Regions from separate parts of the Shewanella sp. M16 genome, predicted to be linked through region 2. Evidence: riboswitches for the same ligand, from Rfam matches in the RefSeq annotation. Region 2 holds a riboswitch; the other holds the start of a gene.
The links. Region 2 has a riboswitch for thiamine pyrophosphate ahead of KFE26_RS04800 (TonB-dependent receptor). Riboswitches for the same ligand answer to the same signal wherever they lie in the genome.
Positions count from the first base shown of each region.

Region 1: another riboswitch for thiamine pyrophosphate. It lies ahead of thiC (phosphomethylpyrimidine synthase ThiC); the one in region 2 lies ahead of KFE26_RS04800 (TonB-dependent receptor).

Region 1 is NZ_JAGTUL010000024.1:1,286-9,480, forward strand. It holds gene trhA (PAQR family membrane homeostasis protein TrhA) at 1-462, opposite strand, end outside; gene KFE26_RS15745 (hypothetical protein) at 957-2,327, shown strand; TPP riboswitch at 2,495-2,593, shown strand; gene thiC (phosphomethylpyrimidine synthase ThiC) at 2,795-4,900, shown strand; gene KFE26_RS15755 (bifunctional hydroxymethylpyrimidine kinase/phosphomethylpyrimidine kinase) at 4,903-6,819, shown strand; gene KFE26_RS15760 (HesA/MoeB/ThiF family protein) at 6,812-7,714, shown strand; gene thiS (sulfur carrier protein ThiS) at 7,716-7,919, shown strand; gene KFE26_RS15770 (thiazole synthase) at 7,921-8,195, shown strand, end outside.
Region 2 is NZ_JAGTUL010000005.1:58,028-66,222, forward strand. It holds gene tsgA (MFS transporter TsgA) at 10-1,185, shown strand; gene KFE26_RS04795 (Crp/Fnr family transcriptional regulator) at 1,253-1,933, opposite strand; TPP riboswitch at 2,131-2,269, shown strand; gene KFE26_RS04800 (TonB-dependent receptor) at 2,324-4,543, shown strand; gene KFE26_RS04805 (hypothetical protein) at 4,641-4,901, shown strand; gene pnuC (nicotinamide riboside transporter PnuC) at 4,948-5,601, shown strand; gene KFE26_RS04815 (phosphotransferase) at 5,601-6,713, shown strand; gene KFE26_RS04820 (DUF6279 family lipoprotein) at 6,907-7,764, shown strand; gene KFE26_RS04825 (DoxX family protein) at 7,846-8,195, shown strand, end outside.

The DNA of each region.
Region 1 (8,195 bases), on a different contig from region 2:
CAAGACTAAGCTTAACTTTTTGAATTTGTGAATAAACAGTGTCTTAAATAGGATCCCACCAATTGCAAGCGACCAAATAGCCGTTAAAATCACTATCGACTGCGTGCCTTGTAAGCTTATCAGCATCAAAGGTGTGTAAGTTCCTGCAATTAAACAGTAAATAGCGCAGTGATCGGCGATCTTCAGTTTATGTTTCCAGCCTGAATGGCTAACGCTGTGATATAACGTCGAGCATAGGAAAAGCACTATGATGCTCGCACCATAAATGGTTACGCCCGTAAGTTGAATTGGCGTTAGGTGATCTTGACCTTTAAGCAGCATGAGCACCAATGCCACAATCCCCGCAATGACACCTAGGCCATGGGATACACTGTTAGCGATCTCTTCTTTGATACTATATGGTCCAGATTTTACCGGGTTTTTAACTGTGTTTGGCTGTTCGGTAACACTTTGACTCGACATGGTAGATACACACTCGTAAACGATAATGACTGAGTCTATCAGTTAGAAAAATAAATCACCATATTTAAGCGTACACTTGTAAGCTTAAATTTATGGTTGGCTTCTATTTTTCATCTTTTAGATTTTTAACGCCGTCTTGCACTCCCATCAGTGCATCGCATTGATGATGCTACTCGCTTCAAGACGTGAGATTTAACATTCAATTTAGCGCGATTATGATCCCAATTCCCAGCCTTATTTGTCTTAACTGGCAAGTGACTTATCAAGCACTGGCGTAAAGTACTGTGCTTGTAGCAGGTTGCATTCGCATTGAACTTTGCTCTGTTTGCCTCCTCTAATCTGCGTTGAGCACTCGTAAGTAAATGCAATCAATAGATAATTCGCTTTCAATATTCACCAACCCGATATTGGATTGATATTGAATTAGAGTGTAATCGTTCCACGTTAAGCATCATTGAAATCAATGGATACTATACAAAACCTAAGGATGGATTTTGCCTTTTCAACATCAACCCAAGGCCGCGCCTTTATTGACAGCATCTCCTACAGCGATAGCGATTGGAGATGATGTCGATAGTGCTTTGCTGATTTCGGCCACATCGCCAGAAGGTGAGACTTTTATCGCATTTGATCATCACCTCGGTGAACTGGATGCTGCTCAAACGCCTGTTTTTACCACTAATGCGGAGACATTAGCGTTCAATAGCGATGCAGGTCATTCAGCCTCTAAGCATGACACCCAAGCTATAGACCAAGAGCAAGCCCAAGATTTAGTACTGCAAGAAATCCGTGCTAAACATCAACATCAACATAAATTGGTTCCTGAGTCTGAATCCAAACCTGAACTGTCTAGGACAATACAAACTAGTGCTCAGGGATTGGGTACGAGATCAGTTTTGCGTGCTCGTCAGCCATATTTCAAAGAATTAAGTCTGTTATTTTTCGTACTCTTAGTGCATGTGTGTTTATTTTTACTTATCTGCATTTTGTGGCGTCCGCAGCTAAATCCCTTTGGATTGAAGGAAATAGAAAGCCGTGGCCCTAAAGTGGCAGCGATCAAGGCTTACTTTATTTATGCTCCCGCGGTAGAGAAAGCCGAAACCTCAGAGTCCGAAACTGAGATCAAGGCCGAGGATAAGACTGAAGCGACAAATTCTGTTACGCCTACAATTGTTCCCACACCTCAAACTCAAGTGAAGCCTCTGCCAATACTTGAAAAGGTCATGCCTGAAACAATAGCACCCGAAAAGGCCGTCTCTGAAAAAGTAGAGTCGGAAAAAGCAAACCCAGATACGGTTAAACCGGACATCACTCAATCGAGCCAATCTCAATTAAAGAAAACTCAATCAATTGCCCCAAGTGAAGTTCAACCCACTGAAGCGATGGCAAAAAAACCAACTAATACGCTTGATACCACAGAAATAAAGCCGCAGCTTGGCGCTAAGAGCTCGCCCGCAGCAGAAGGTGAGAGCACAATAGCGACAAGCTCAAGCATGAGTTTATTCACGCAGCAATATTTTGAACGTCAGCGCGAGCAAGCGCTCGATGATCTCGTGATTGAACAGGCCGATAAGTTCACCCGGAAATCGAATATGAGTGAAATGAGCCCAGAGATGGAGGTGCTATTTGTCCCTAACGCCGATGATTTCGGTGGCACAACGAGTCTAGATTTACCCTTAGACCCAAATCGTATTGTGCGTAAAGGAGATACTTGTTATCGCGTGGTACAGGTCGGCACTCAAGTTAATCCTAACGCCGAAAATTTAGGTTTTCCCATTAACTGCAGTGGCAAAAAAATCAATCAAGCTATTGATGATGCCATTCAATCTCGATTAAACAAAATGATGCTCAAACCCCATAAATAGTGACTTTCTTTTATGATTTATTTTCATGCTAATTATAGATTTTTTAGTTTCATTTCATTTAATCAATTAAAAACAATTAATTATGAATCTTTATTTTGGATTGGTGGTTAAGATTTTTAATTGCTTTTTTCCTTGTTTGTTGCTGCCGCTTCTGTCTATACTGCGCACTCATCTTGTCGGAGTGCCTCTTGGCTGAGACCGTTTATTCGGGATCCGTTGAACCTGATCAGGTTAAAACCTGCGAAGGAAACAAGCGTAATAACACACATTAAATCGCCAAAATAGACGGCTTGAGCACCTGTTAACTCAGCAGTGTTTTAAGCCTTAATGTTTAGATTTAATTGTTATTGAGCAGGGTAGCTCAATTTTTGAAGCCAGTGTTGGCCACAAAAATTGATTGCCATGCCCAGCTATCAACAACTCAATTCTCCAGACAAGCAACTCCATTTTTTAACGTGAGATTGCTTATGTCCAGTTCAAACCCAAACCCAGCTGTAGCTGCCAGTGCGATAGAAATCACAGCGCCAGAATCGACAATCCCAAATAAATCGACTGAGTCTAGTCAATCAATCGTGCCTCAGGCGCCGAGTCGCCGCGAAACCCGTGCGCAGGCCCAAGCCTTTATCGATACGCTAGCGCCACTGCAACATCCTAATTCACAAAAGATTTATCTCGAAGGTTCCAGTGCCGATATTCGCGTTGGCATGCGGCAAATTCTGCAGACGGACACCCTTGTCGGCGGTACAGCTGAGGTGCCTATCATGGAAAAAAATCCGCCAATTCGTGTGTATGATTGCGCCGGACCTTATTCCGATCCTGAGGCCGACATCAATGTGCGTCTAGGCCTTGGTAAATTAAGACAAAACTGGATCCTAGCCCGCAACGACACAGAGCAATTACCCTGCGCAACCTCAGACTTTACCCAACAAAGACTCGCCGATGATGGTTTAGACCATCTGCGTTTTGAAGCAGGTTCGAGTGCCATTGTCCGCCCACGTAGAGCGCTGCAGGGCAAACGCGTCAGTCAATTACACTATGCACGTCAAGGGATTATTACTCCCGAAATGGAATATGTGGCGATCCGCGAGAATATGGCACTTGCGCAGGTACAGGATGAAATCCTCAATCGTAAAGCTAAGGGCGAAGCCTTTGGTGCCTTAGTCGGCGAGCCGATTACCGCCGAATTTGTCCGCTCTGAAGTCGCCCGTGGCCGCGCGATTATTCCGCTGAATATTAACCATCCCGAAGCCGAACCTATGATTATCGGGCGTAACTTTCTGGTGAAAGTGAACGCCAATATCGGTAATTCTGCGGTGACCTCTTCCATCGAGGAAGAAGTGGAAAAGCTCGTTTGGTCTACCCGTTGGGGCGCAGATACTGTCATGGATTTATCCACGGGTCGTTATATTCACGAAACCCGCGAGTGGATCATCCGCAACTCACCAGTGCCCATCGGCACAGTGCCGATTTATCAAGCGCTGGAGAAAGTGAACGGCGTGGCAGAGGATTTAACCTGGGAAGTGTTACGCGATACCTTGATTGAACAAGCTGAGCAAGGTGTTGATTACTTTACTATTCATGCTGGTGTGCTGCTGCGTTATGTGCCGATGACGGCTAAACGTGTTACTGGGATCGTTTCTCGCGGCGGTTCAATTATGGCCAAATGGTGCCTGAGTCATCACAAGGAAAACTTCCTCTACAGCCATTTTCGTGAGATCTGTGAGCTTTGCGTCGCCTACGATGTATCCCTGTCTTTAGGTGATGGTATGCGTCCCGGATCGATTGCCGACGCCAATGATGTTGCCCAGTTTGCAGAGCTTGAAACCTTAGGTGAGCTAGTCAAAATCGCGTGGGAATACGACGTACAAACCATTATCGAAGGGCCGGGACATATCCCGATGCAGCTTATTAAAGAGAACATGGACAAGCAGTTAGCTCACTGCGATGAAGCGCCGTTTTACACGCTTGGCCCGCAAATCACCGATATCGCACCTGGGTATGATCATTTCACCTCCGGCATAGGCGCGGCCATGATCGCTTGGTACGGCTGCGCTATGTTGTGTTATGTCACGCCAAAAGAACACTTAGGGTTACCGAATAAACAAGATGTTAAGCAAGGTTTGATTGCTTACAAGATTGCAGCCCACGCCGCCGATGTGGCCAAAGGTCATCCGAGTGCGCAAATTCGTGATAATGCGCTGGCAAAGGCGCGATTCGAATTCCGCTGGGAAGATCAATATAACTTAGGACTCGATCCTGACACCGCGCGTGCTTATCACGATGAATCTTTACCGCAGGAATCCGCTAAAGTCGCGCATTTTTGCTCTATGTGCGGCCCTAAATTTTGTTCGATGAAAATCACCCAAGATGTGCGCGCCTATGCCGCTGGCTTAGAGGCGGCACAAGCGAAAGCGGAGCAAGTTGAAGCGGCTGCCCAAGCCATGCAAGTCACAATCAAGACGCCGCAGGAGTTGGAAGCGGCAATGGCGCTAAAATCGGCACAATTTGCTGCCTCGGGCGCCGAGATCTATCAGGTGATAGACAAGCTTGTCGCCGAAGCTGAGGAAGCCTAATTATGCTGGGTATTCATGGGGGGAAATTGCCCATGAATACCGAGCGCCCCGCGATTGTTTGGACTATAGCCGGTTCAGACAGCGGCGGCGGTGCCGGTATTCAGGCGGACTTGGCCACGATTCAAGATTTGGGTTGTCACGGTTGCAGCGTGATCACCACAGTGACGGCGCAAAGCTCAGTGGCGGTCACTTTAGTCGAGCCCGTATCAGCGGCGATGTTAATGGCTCAGTTGACCACTTTACTGTCAGACTTGCCACCCAAAGCAATTAAAATCGGCTTACTGGCAGATCAAACTCAAGTGGCATTGCTGGCAGATTGGATCGCGAGTTTTAAAATCCACTATCCTACCGTGCCTGTGATTGTCGATCCTGTGATGGTCGCCAGCTGTGGTGATGCATTAGCAGCAGATAACTGTCAGGATATAAAAAGTACTGCCAAATCAGCTTTAGATTTTAATCCTTTCAAAGGCTTAATCGAACTTATCACGCCCAATGTGCTTGAACTTGGGCGGTTAACTCACAGTGATGTTTCGACTAAAGCGCAATTCGCTGCAGCAGCACTGGCTTTATCCCAGAGTCTTGATTGCAGTGTGCTCGCCAAAGGGGGCGATGTGAGCTTTGGTTGCACTGACATTCTTGATGATACTCATGCTCAAACTCAGGCTAACGTTCATGTTAGCACTCTCGATAGCAACGGCTGGGATCATGGGCTTGCCGAGGATTATCTGGTTTGCCATCAAGTACGCGCTAGCTCTGAGCTGCATCAAAATGGGCGTTTCTGGTTGGCAAGCCCGCGGGTTAATACTCGTCATAACCATGGTAGCGGCTGTACTTTGTCATCGGCCATTGCCGCCGTGTTAGCGCAGGGTTTTGTATTGCAAGATGCGGTGGTTGTTGCAAAAGCCTATGTGAGTCAAGGCTTAAGCTCGGCGATTGGTTTAGGGCAAGGTCCAGGGCCGTTGGCCCGTACGGGGTGGCCCAATGACTTGTCCCGCTATGCCAAGATAAATCTGTGTGATGGCAATTTTATTAGTCATCAACTCAACCAACATCTTGATGTTAGAAGTGATTTAGTTGCAACAGTTTTATCCGCAACAGATCAGGCAACCGCTCAGGTAAGAATAGCCTCGACGCCACCTCAAAATATTTTATCCCACTGTTTTAAAGTGCTCGATGCCGATCTTGGTGTTTATCCCGTGGTGAGTGACTTAATCATGCTGGAAAGTTTGTTAGTTGCGGGTGTTAAAACCGTGCAGTTACGGATAAAAACCGATACCAGCGGGTCAACTAGTGCAGCGCCAGCCGAATCTGATTTAGGCAAATCTAAGTTAGGCGAACATGAGTTAATTGGCTCCGATTTAGAAGCACAAATTCAAACAGCCATTGCCTTAGGTAAGCATTTTAATGCGCAGCTTTTTATCAATGATCACTGGCAGTTAGCGATAAAATACCATGCCTTTGGGGTACATTTAGGCCAAGAAGATCTCGCCGTTACCGACTTAGCGGCCATTCAGTCGGCAGGGCTCGCATTAGGTATATCCAGCCACAGTTATTTTGAGTTGCTACTGGCGCATCAATACTCACCATCCTATATAGCGCTTGGGCATATATTCCCAACCACGACGAAGCAAATGCCTTCGGCGCCCCAAGGGCTCGCAAAACTTAAACACTATGTGGCGTTACTCCAAGACTATTATCCCTTGGTCGCCATTGGCGGCATCGACTTAGATAATCTGGCAAAGGTGAAAGCCACTCGGGTGGGCAATATTGCTCTGGTGCGGGCAATAACCGAGGCTCAGGATCCAGTCGCAGCATTTGCAGAGCTGAGCCAAGCTTGGGAGCAATGTAGCTTGTCTGAAGAACTGGCTGCAAAGGATGAGTTTGATGTAAAGCATAAGTTGGATGCAAAATATGAGTAAAAACAAATCGCTTTCTCACCCAGTGGTTCATTGCGACGGTACACAAAGCGCGAATACACTCAGTGATGCCGATTTCATCCGTTATTCTCGGCAAGTCTTATTGCCAGAAGCCGGTGAGGCAGGGCAATTGCAACTGGCCGACGCTAGCGTTGTTATTATCGGTCTTGGCGGCTTAGGGCAATTGGCGGCGCAATATTTGGCCTGTGCAGGTATTGGCAACTTGACGTTAATCGATATGGATAAGGTTGAAGTATCGAATCTACCAAGACAATTGTTATTCAACGATACCGATATTGGACTCAATAAGGCGCGAGTTGCCAAGCAAAAGCTCAAAGGCTTAGCGCCGCATTGCACTGTTACAGCCCATGAAACTGCATTTAGTGCTGAGACATCAGCTCATCACTTCGCTGAGGTTTTACAATTAAAACAACAGGGTAAAAGAGTGCTCGTGCTTGACTGCACAGATAACTTTGCGACTCGCCAATCCATTAATCGCTGCTGTATCGAAGCTGCTTTGCCTTTAGTTAGTGCGTCAATCGCAGCATTTAGCGGCCAATTGTTAGCAGTCGATCAAATGCAGCTCCCCTCTGGTGGTTGCTATCACTGTATTTTCCCCGCACAGACGAGAGTGTCGCAGAGTTGCAGTACCCAAGGTGTACTCGGCCCCAGCGTGGGTGTGATGGCGTCAATGCAATCTTTGGTGGTCATGCAACTTTTGCTGAGTGTGGACAGCGGTTGCGATGAACCGAAAAATGCCTTGTTGGGGCGTTTTTGGCGCTTTGACGCTAAATCGCTTTCATGGACAGCGGCTGCATTAACGCGGGATCCCCATTGTGACGTGTGTTGTCCCAAAGGGGCTTATCTATCATCAAATATAGATAGTCTTGAGGTTTGATATGATTCTAATTCACATAAACAATATCCCGCAGTCGTTATCTGAACCGGCGTCACTCGCGGCTGTGATCCTCGCGCAAGATATAGCCCTCGATTCGGTTGCTATCGTGTTGAATGCTGAGGTGGTTCCGCGCAACCGCTGGCAATCTATTCTCTGCCAACATGAAGATAAATTAGAACTTTTTTCAGCAGTGGCGGGAGGCTAATATGTTAAAGATTGCTGATGTGGAGTTTGAGTCGCGGTTATTTACAGGAACGGGAAAGTTCAGTAATAGCCAAGTGATGATCGAGGCGATAATGGCTTCAAAATCGCAGTTAGTGACAGTTGCGATGAAAAGAATTGATTTTAAAATGGGGCTTGATGATTTACTCACGCCGTTACGTCAAGCGGGTGTCCGGCTATTGCCTAACACTTCGGGGGCGAGAAACGCCAAGGAAGCGGTGTTTGCGGCTGAGCTTGCCCGTGAAATGCTGGGAACTCA
Region 2 (8,195 bases):
AATGACATAATGAATAATAAAATTACTTTAACAGCTATCAGTTTTCTCGCCAATTTTATTATGGCGGGCTTTGCGACCCAATTTGGGATGTTGATTGAACCCATAGCTGAGAAATTTGCCGCTAATGTTAACGAAGTTGCATCAATCTTTTCATTGCTCAATGGTGGTGCTCTCGCGGGGACGATTGCAGCATTTTTCTTTATTGAAAAAATGGGTATCAAAAGAATGACCTTGATAAGTTACAGTCTGGTTGCTCTTTCTGCTCTGGCTTTACATCTAACCAGTTCTCTACAAGTTGTGATGGTAGCAATGACCTTAATTGGTTTTTGTGGCGGTATCGGTTTATGTATTGCTGGTACGATTGTGGTGTCTGTGTGGCAGGAGAAATTACAAAGCACAATGTTAGTGGTGCAAGATGCGACATTTAATATTGCAGGCGTTATTTTTCCATTGATAACGACTTATGCATTAACAAGTTCATTATCATGGAGTTATAGCTATTTAGCCGTAGGTTTAGTGGCGTTCGGTACAGTCATTATTGCCTTGTTCACTCATTTCTCTATTTGCGAGCAATCTTCTACAACACAAGAGAAACAACAGTCTGAATGGAATCTCGGCATTATTAGTGGAGGTATTGGTTTATTTTTAGGAATGCTGGCTTTATATACTTTTTTAACTTGGGCACCTTTATTTGTAAAACAAAAATTTGATATTCCGTTTGAAGATGCCGGTAATATTATTACCCAGTATTGGTCCGCTGCGCTAATTGGGGCGTTAATTTCGACTGTGATTGTGACTCGTGTAAAAATTCACCATTTCTTAGTCGGTATTATTGCTTTAGCTATGGTGATCACCGCTGCCATTGTCAGTACCAATAATCTTAATTGGATAGCTTATTTAACCTATGGTTATGGTTTTGTGTGTGCTGCTCTTTATAATGCATTTATTGCTTATGGCGTGTCTTTTGTAAAAAAAGCTAGCAGCAAAAATGTGTCATATATTCTTATTAGCGGAAGTGCAGGGGCGATGTTTAGCCCAGCCATCAGTTCTTTCTTTGAACGTATTATCGGATTACAAACAGTGATGTATGTGATACCTCTGCTTTACGCAGCGATATTTATGCTATTGATCGTTTCAAGTCGGATGAAATCGGCTATGGAACAACACTCGCCATCCGTAAGTTAATTTACCTGTGCATCCATCCCACACTCGGTTGTTAAATTAAGTCGAGTGTGGGTTATGTTGAAAGCGGTTATATACCTGCTTCAACAAATTTCTTGAGTGCGTTGAGATCACAAATCCGAATGCCATCTTTTTTCCGCTCAATTAAGCCTCGTTCCTCAAGATTTTGTAGCGCCCGACGGTAGACTCGGTCGGTAGTGCCAAATCGTTCAGCCTCTAAATAACGTTTACTAAAGCCATCTACGGGCAAGTCATTTAAGTATTCATGGTAAATATCAAATGCCACGTTATAACTGATGGGATAGAGCAGTCGCCGAGTAAAAATATCCACTGTGTCTTGGTAGTCAATCGCAATTGCACTAGCGAAAAATAGCGCGAGTTGAGGATGCTGACCGAGGCAATGTTGTAGTTTTTCAGCGCTAATCAACATGATTTCTAAGGGTTCACTGGCAATAATGTCTAGTTGACAGTGGTACTGGGTGAAGAACTCCATTTCGCCAAACAGTTGTGAATCACAATCAATAGTACCTAATTGAAAACACCGACCATTTCTCGCGGTATGGCCGAGCGATACTCGGCCTTGCTTCACCAATACAAGTGATGCCATCGCTTCTCCCTGCGTCATGAGGTGAGCGCCTTTTTTGAGCATTTTTATTTCGCTGATGCAGCTAAGTACAACCGCTTCAATAAGTGGATAGTCTTGCTCCCATCGCTGGCTATAACGTCCTTTCGATAAAGGTTTTAGCTGCATCGACTATGATCCTCTTACTGTGTTCTAAATTGCGACCTTCTATAGCATTATCATGATAGGCGGTCAAATGGACGAAAGGATTTAGGCGGCTACTAAAGACATTTTCATCATACGAACTGAAGGGCAGTGGTTTTCGCGACATTTAATTGAATCGCAGAGATAAGAGTGCCCACTTTTTATTTCCGTCATGTATACTAGGCGCCGCCAAGGGGTGTTTGTTGTGCATTAATGTTACTCTGATTTTAACGTTAACGGCTGCAAACTGAGATGTCATCTGACGAACCCTTAGAACCTGATCCGGCTAATACCGGCGTAGGAATGGGCCAATCAACAGCACACTTCTGAATCGCTTATTCGTTGCCGGATCTCAAACATTATATTTGAGGTCCTATGTCAAACCGTAAAACGTCAAACCATCAATCTCCATTTTCAACCGTATCGCCAAGCTTATTTTTAGCCCGAGCGCCGCTGGCGTTAGCCATCGCTGCAGCGATGAGCACCCCTGTTTTTGCACAAACTGACGCTATTGACAGACCCGATCCCAGCACTGAGATGGAAGTCATGGTGGTGACGGCGGATTTTCGCAGTTCAAGCTTAGAAAAAATGCCTTCAAGCATTACCGTTATCGACAGTCAAAAAATTCAGGATGAAAGTGCGCAACACTTTGAAGATCTGCTTAATTCTATCGCCAATTTTAACTGGTCAGGTGGAAGCTCTCGGCCGAAATATTTTCAAATTCGCGGCGTAGGTGAGCAAGAGCAATACCAAGGCGCACCTAATTCTTCCGTGGGTTACATCATAGATGATATCGATTTATCCGGTATTGGTATGGTGTCGAGCATGTACGATTTACAGCAGGTCGAAGTGCTTCGTGGACCGCAGGGGACGCGTTACGGCGCGAATGCCTTAGCGGGATTGATTTATCTGAAGAGTAACGATCCAACTGATGTGTTTGAGCATGGCGGCGAAGTGTCGTTAGGCGATGATGATTTACGCACTTTTAGCGGGTTTAGCTCGGGCCCATTAACGGATTCTGGCAAGCTGCTTTATCGTGTGTCAATGCAGCAGCACCAGCAAAATGGTTACCACGATAACCTGTATTTAGACCGTGATGATACCAATGGTCGCGATGAATTCAGCGGCCGCGCTAAGCTGCGCTGGTATGCGACTGATGATTTGCAGTTTGATTTAACTGTGCTGCATGCCGATTTTGATAATGGCTATGATGTATGGAGTTTAACCAATTCACCAACCCAGACAACATCGGATCAACCGGGTGTCGATAGCCAACGCACCACTGGCGCGGGTTTTAAAGCGACCTATTCCGGCGCCGAAACCTTTGAGCTAACCTCGTTAACGTCCTTTGCGAATACCGATCACCATTACAGTTACGATGGCGATTGGGCTAACTCAGAATATTGGGCCTCTAAGCAATGTAATGATGACAATGGCAATCTGGCGCCGTGTCAATACGATTATTTTTGGGATAAAACGGGTCAGCGTAAAACCGTGTCGCAGGAGTTTCGCCTAAGTTCTACCGAGCAGGGCCGTATTTTTGCAGAGAGTACTGATTGGTTGCTTGGTGTGTATGCCATGAATCTGAAAGAAGATAACCAATTGTATTCTGAGTACAATACTTCGCTAGATGAAGTCTTAGACTCAGAGTATGAGGCGACAAACTATGCACTGTTTGGCCAGCTTGATACGGATTTGGGCTCAAATTATGCTTTATCTGTGGGGCTACGTTTAGAGCGTCGCAACAGCCATTACTCTGATACGAATAACGATAATTTCGACCCGAGCGAAACTATGTGGGGCGGTCATATTGCTGTGAGTAAAGTGCTGAACGACTCACACAATGCTTATGTCCGAGTCGCACGCGGTTACAAGGCGGGCGGTTTCAACATGACTTTGCCAGTCGAATTGAACGATAAAAAAGAGTTTAGTACTGAGACGCTCTATAACTATGAAATCGGCCTTAAATCCCATTGGTTAGCGGGACTTATCGATACTAATTTGGCGCTGTTCTATATGGACAGACAAGATCAACAGGTGGCTGCATCACAGCAAGATCCCGATAAACCACAGCGTTTTATCTTGTTCACTGAAAATGCAGGCAGTTCGAATAACTATGGCGCTGAGTTAGATGCAACCTGGTATGCCACGGATAATCTGCAAGTTTACTCAAGCTTAGGTTGGTTAGAAACGGCCTACGGTGACTATCAGTATCAGGACAAATATGGCACTGAGGTGGATTTAACTGGCCGCGATCTAGCCCATTCTCCACACGTTACCTACAGCCTTGGCGGGACTTATCGTGCTAATTCGGGTTGGTTTGCTAACCTGAATCTTAGCGGTAAGAGTGAATTCTATTATTCAGACAGCAATGAATCCCGCTCTGAACCCTACACTATCGTCAATGCACGCGTAGGTTATGAGGCGAGCGCATGGTCGGCATATTTGTGGGGACGCAATCTGTTTAATGAAGAATACGGTGTGCGTGGCTTCTATTTTGGCAATGAGCCAGATAACGGCTGGGCGGAAAAGCAATATATTCGTTACGGCGATCCGCGTCAGATTGGCGTAACCTTTAACGTTAAGTTTATGTAATAGCTCATTTTAAAGTGAGTATAATCATTTAAGTGTTAATTGAACTGTAGCCCAGTATTTGGGCTACAGCCTTACTTCAGAATATCAAGGAATTAAAATGAAACTGACCGCAGAAATTAGCATGTATCCCTTTAATGAAAATTACCTCGATCCTATCAAGTGGTTTATTGGCCGCGTGGATAGCTATCCCAATATCGAGCGCGTGACTAATGCGATGGCAACTCAAGTGTGCGGCGATTATTTAGATGTGATGACTATGCTGGCGACCGAGATGCAAGCTGCCCATGAGAAGTGGGGCAAGGCAGTATTTGTGTGTAAGTTTATCGGTGGTGAGCTGAATTTAGCCCACAGCGAATAATGATTGACCGCCATGTAAGCGACAAATAGGCAATGAGAACAACACTATGACAGATTTATGGTTAACCTTGGTCGAGAGCGTTAATACGGCCTTTGGTGAAGTCCATGTGATGACCGTATGGGAAGCCCTCGCGGTGTTGCTGGCGATGGCATATTTACTGCTGGCGATGAAGGCCAGTGTGTGGTGCTGGGCGGCGGCCTTTGCCAGTACCGCCATTTACACTGTGTTGTTTTGGAAGGTGTCGCTACTGATGGAGTCTGTGCTTAACGTCTATTACATGGCAATGGCGCTCTATGGATATTGGCTCTGGACCCAAGGTGGTGATAAGCATCAAGGAGTAAAAGTGACCACTTGGCCATTGAAAACCCATTTAAAGTTGATCACAGCGACGGGCGTGATTTCGCTTTTGGTTGGTCACGGTATGGCGACGTATACCCAAGCCGCATTCCCGTATCTAGATGCGGCGACAACCTGTTTCGCCGTGATGACGACTTATTTAGTGGCAAAAAAGGTCCTTGAGAATTGGCTTTATTGGGTGGTTATCGACATAGTGTCGATTTACCTTTATCTCAGCAAAGGCTTGATGCTGACATCCTTGTTATTCGTGCTTTATGTGGGTCTGGCGGTCGTGGGGTATTTCCTGTGGCGAACCGCGTTAGCCGACGCCCGTGAAGCTAATACCTTGAAGTTACTCAGTTAATGCTCGATATAAACGCCTCGATGCATCGCTCAGTGGGCGAGCCATTCAAAGCACTTTACCCCATACTCAAAAGTGCTGGGCTAGTTAACGTGTTAAGTATTCATGAGCTTGCGGGTGGCTTAAGTAATCACAACTATAAAATCACTACGCCCACAGGCAGTTATGTGTTGCGGGTGAATGCCGATGCGGCGGACAGTTTTTGCAACCGCCAGCAGGAGCGTTTTTACTGGCAGCAATTGGCTCAAGCTAAAGTTGCTCCTGAACTGTTGTGGGTGAGCGAAGATGAGCGTTATTACCTCAGTGATTTTATTGAAAGTGATTATATTGAAAGTGACGATATTGAAAACGAGGTCTTAATCCACTGGCCAGCGTTAGAGCGCCAAACGAGTGCTGCTGATTTTGTGCTGGGGCAATCGACGTTTAATTATTTACAGTATCCGGCAGCAGAACAAGAAACGTATCCTAACCAAGCCCATTGTTTGCTATTGGCGTTATTGCTGCAATTACGCGATCTGCCTACAGGGCCTTATGCTATTAGTATCACTGAGCAGTGGCAGGAATATCACCAGCAAATGCTTGCCTATCAGGCTTCTGCAACATTTAGTGAGCCAGTATTAAGGCGTGCTGTGCCATTGAAGCAGGGTAGTGATATTGGTGATAGCAATACTCGTGATTGGAATGAGCGGGTGGCTAAGCTGCTTGCAATTCAAATTGAAATCAAACATTGGTGTGATGAGTTAGCAGCCTGCATAATCAAGCCGCAGTTTTGCCATCGCGATCTTAATCCCCATAATTTGTTACTCAAAAATAACCGCTTGTGTTGTATCGATTTTGAGTATGCGACGGCGTCGCATCCACTGTGTGAGTTAGCTGTAGTGTTAGCGACCCATGGGTTAACGCCCTATCAGCAAAGTGTGTTGGTGAAACAGTATCTGAGTGGACATCCTTATGTTACTGCACAAGCCGTAACGGCAGTACCTGCCGCTATTGACATGTATTGGGTATTTGCTTGCTACTGGGCATTATTGATGGCAGCGCAAACAGAACCCTGTCGTAGCGCCGACTACCTTGCTTGGTTTGATTGCTTCTGGCCGCTGATCACCCCCAAATAGCCATTATTGCGTGTGCTTAGTTTCCATCTGATGATAATGGCTCATTCCCTTATGGCATTGACCGCTCGATTGGTGGGACATGCGGGTAGAACATACTGAAAACCTTTATTAGACAAACTTGTTTGATATAAAAAGCAACTTTATATAGTCTCAAGCGTCTTATTAGCAACAATTCTAGGATGGATTATTCAGTATGAAAAAAGGCGTGATGCTACTTGTGTGTCTCTTAGGCTTAAGCGCCTGCTCCACTAAATTCAGTTACCATTTCCTCGACTGGGCCATCGGCTGGGAGCAAGAGGATTATGTTACCTTAGATAAATCTCAGCAAAAGGCATTCGATTCCCTCATTGAAAAATTTGTCATTTGGCACCAATCCAAAGAGTTAGCTCATTATGTGGTGCAATTGACCGAAGTCGAAAGCCTCATAAAAACCAATACGTTAACGCCAGTGCTATGGGCAGATCATGTGAATATTGCTAAGCGGCATTGGTTTCGATTGTTTGAGTTCGCCTTGCCCGAGCTTCTACCTATCATAATGTCTTTGTCCGATGAACAGGTGAAGCAGATCCTCACAAAATTACGGGAGGAAGAGCAGGAGCTCGTTAAAGAATTTGCGGGTAAAACCCCTGAACAGTTACAAAAAGATGCCGATGAAAACCTTCAAACCCAATTTGATGATTGGCTTGGAAGTGTAACTGCGGAGCAAAAAGTGCTTATTCACCAATATAATCAACAGCGTTTATCCACCTTAGATATGTGGCTTGAGTACAGACACGAATGGTTACGCCAGTTTGAAGTTGCATTGGGTCAGCGCGCCGATAAAACATTATTAACCGAGCGTTTGACCTTGCTGATGACGCAGCCCGATGAGCTTAAGTCAGAACAACATAAAGTGTTTTTACGTAAAAATACTGAGGGATTTGGGACTTTGTTGTTGGCGATGAATGCGAGCTTATCGAAACAGCAGTCTAAGCATTTTTATAAAAAGTTAGGTGGACTCATTCAAGATCTCAAGGAACTGAATCAAGAAGCGATTGAAAAAGAAGCCTAGGCCATGAAAGATTTATTGCCTTGCTTGGGTCTATTCCTGCAAGCCAATAAATCAGCCTACTAACGACTAAATAGAGACCTTATGCCACTCGTATCCCTTTATCAGAAACTGCTCAATATGAGCCGCTATTTCGAAGGCTTAGCGCCATTAGCCCTTAGGATTTACCTTGCACCTGTGTTAATGCAAGCAGGCTATAACAAGCTCGCTCACTTTGAAGATACGGTTGCTTGGTTTGCCAATCCCGATTGGGGTTTAGGCCTGCCAATGCCGGCGGTAATGGCAGGACTGGCGGCGGGAACTGAGTTCTTTGGCGCTATCTTGTTACTGCTTGGGCTCGCGACGCGACTGATTTCTATCCCTTTAATGGTCACTATGTTGGTCGCCGCATTGACTGTGCATTGGCCAAATGGTTGGTTAGCGATTGCCGATGG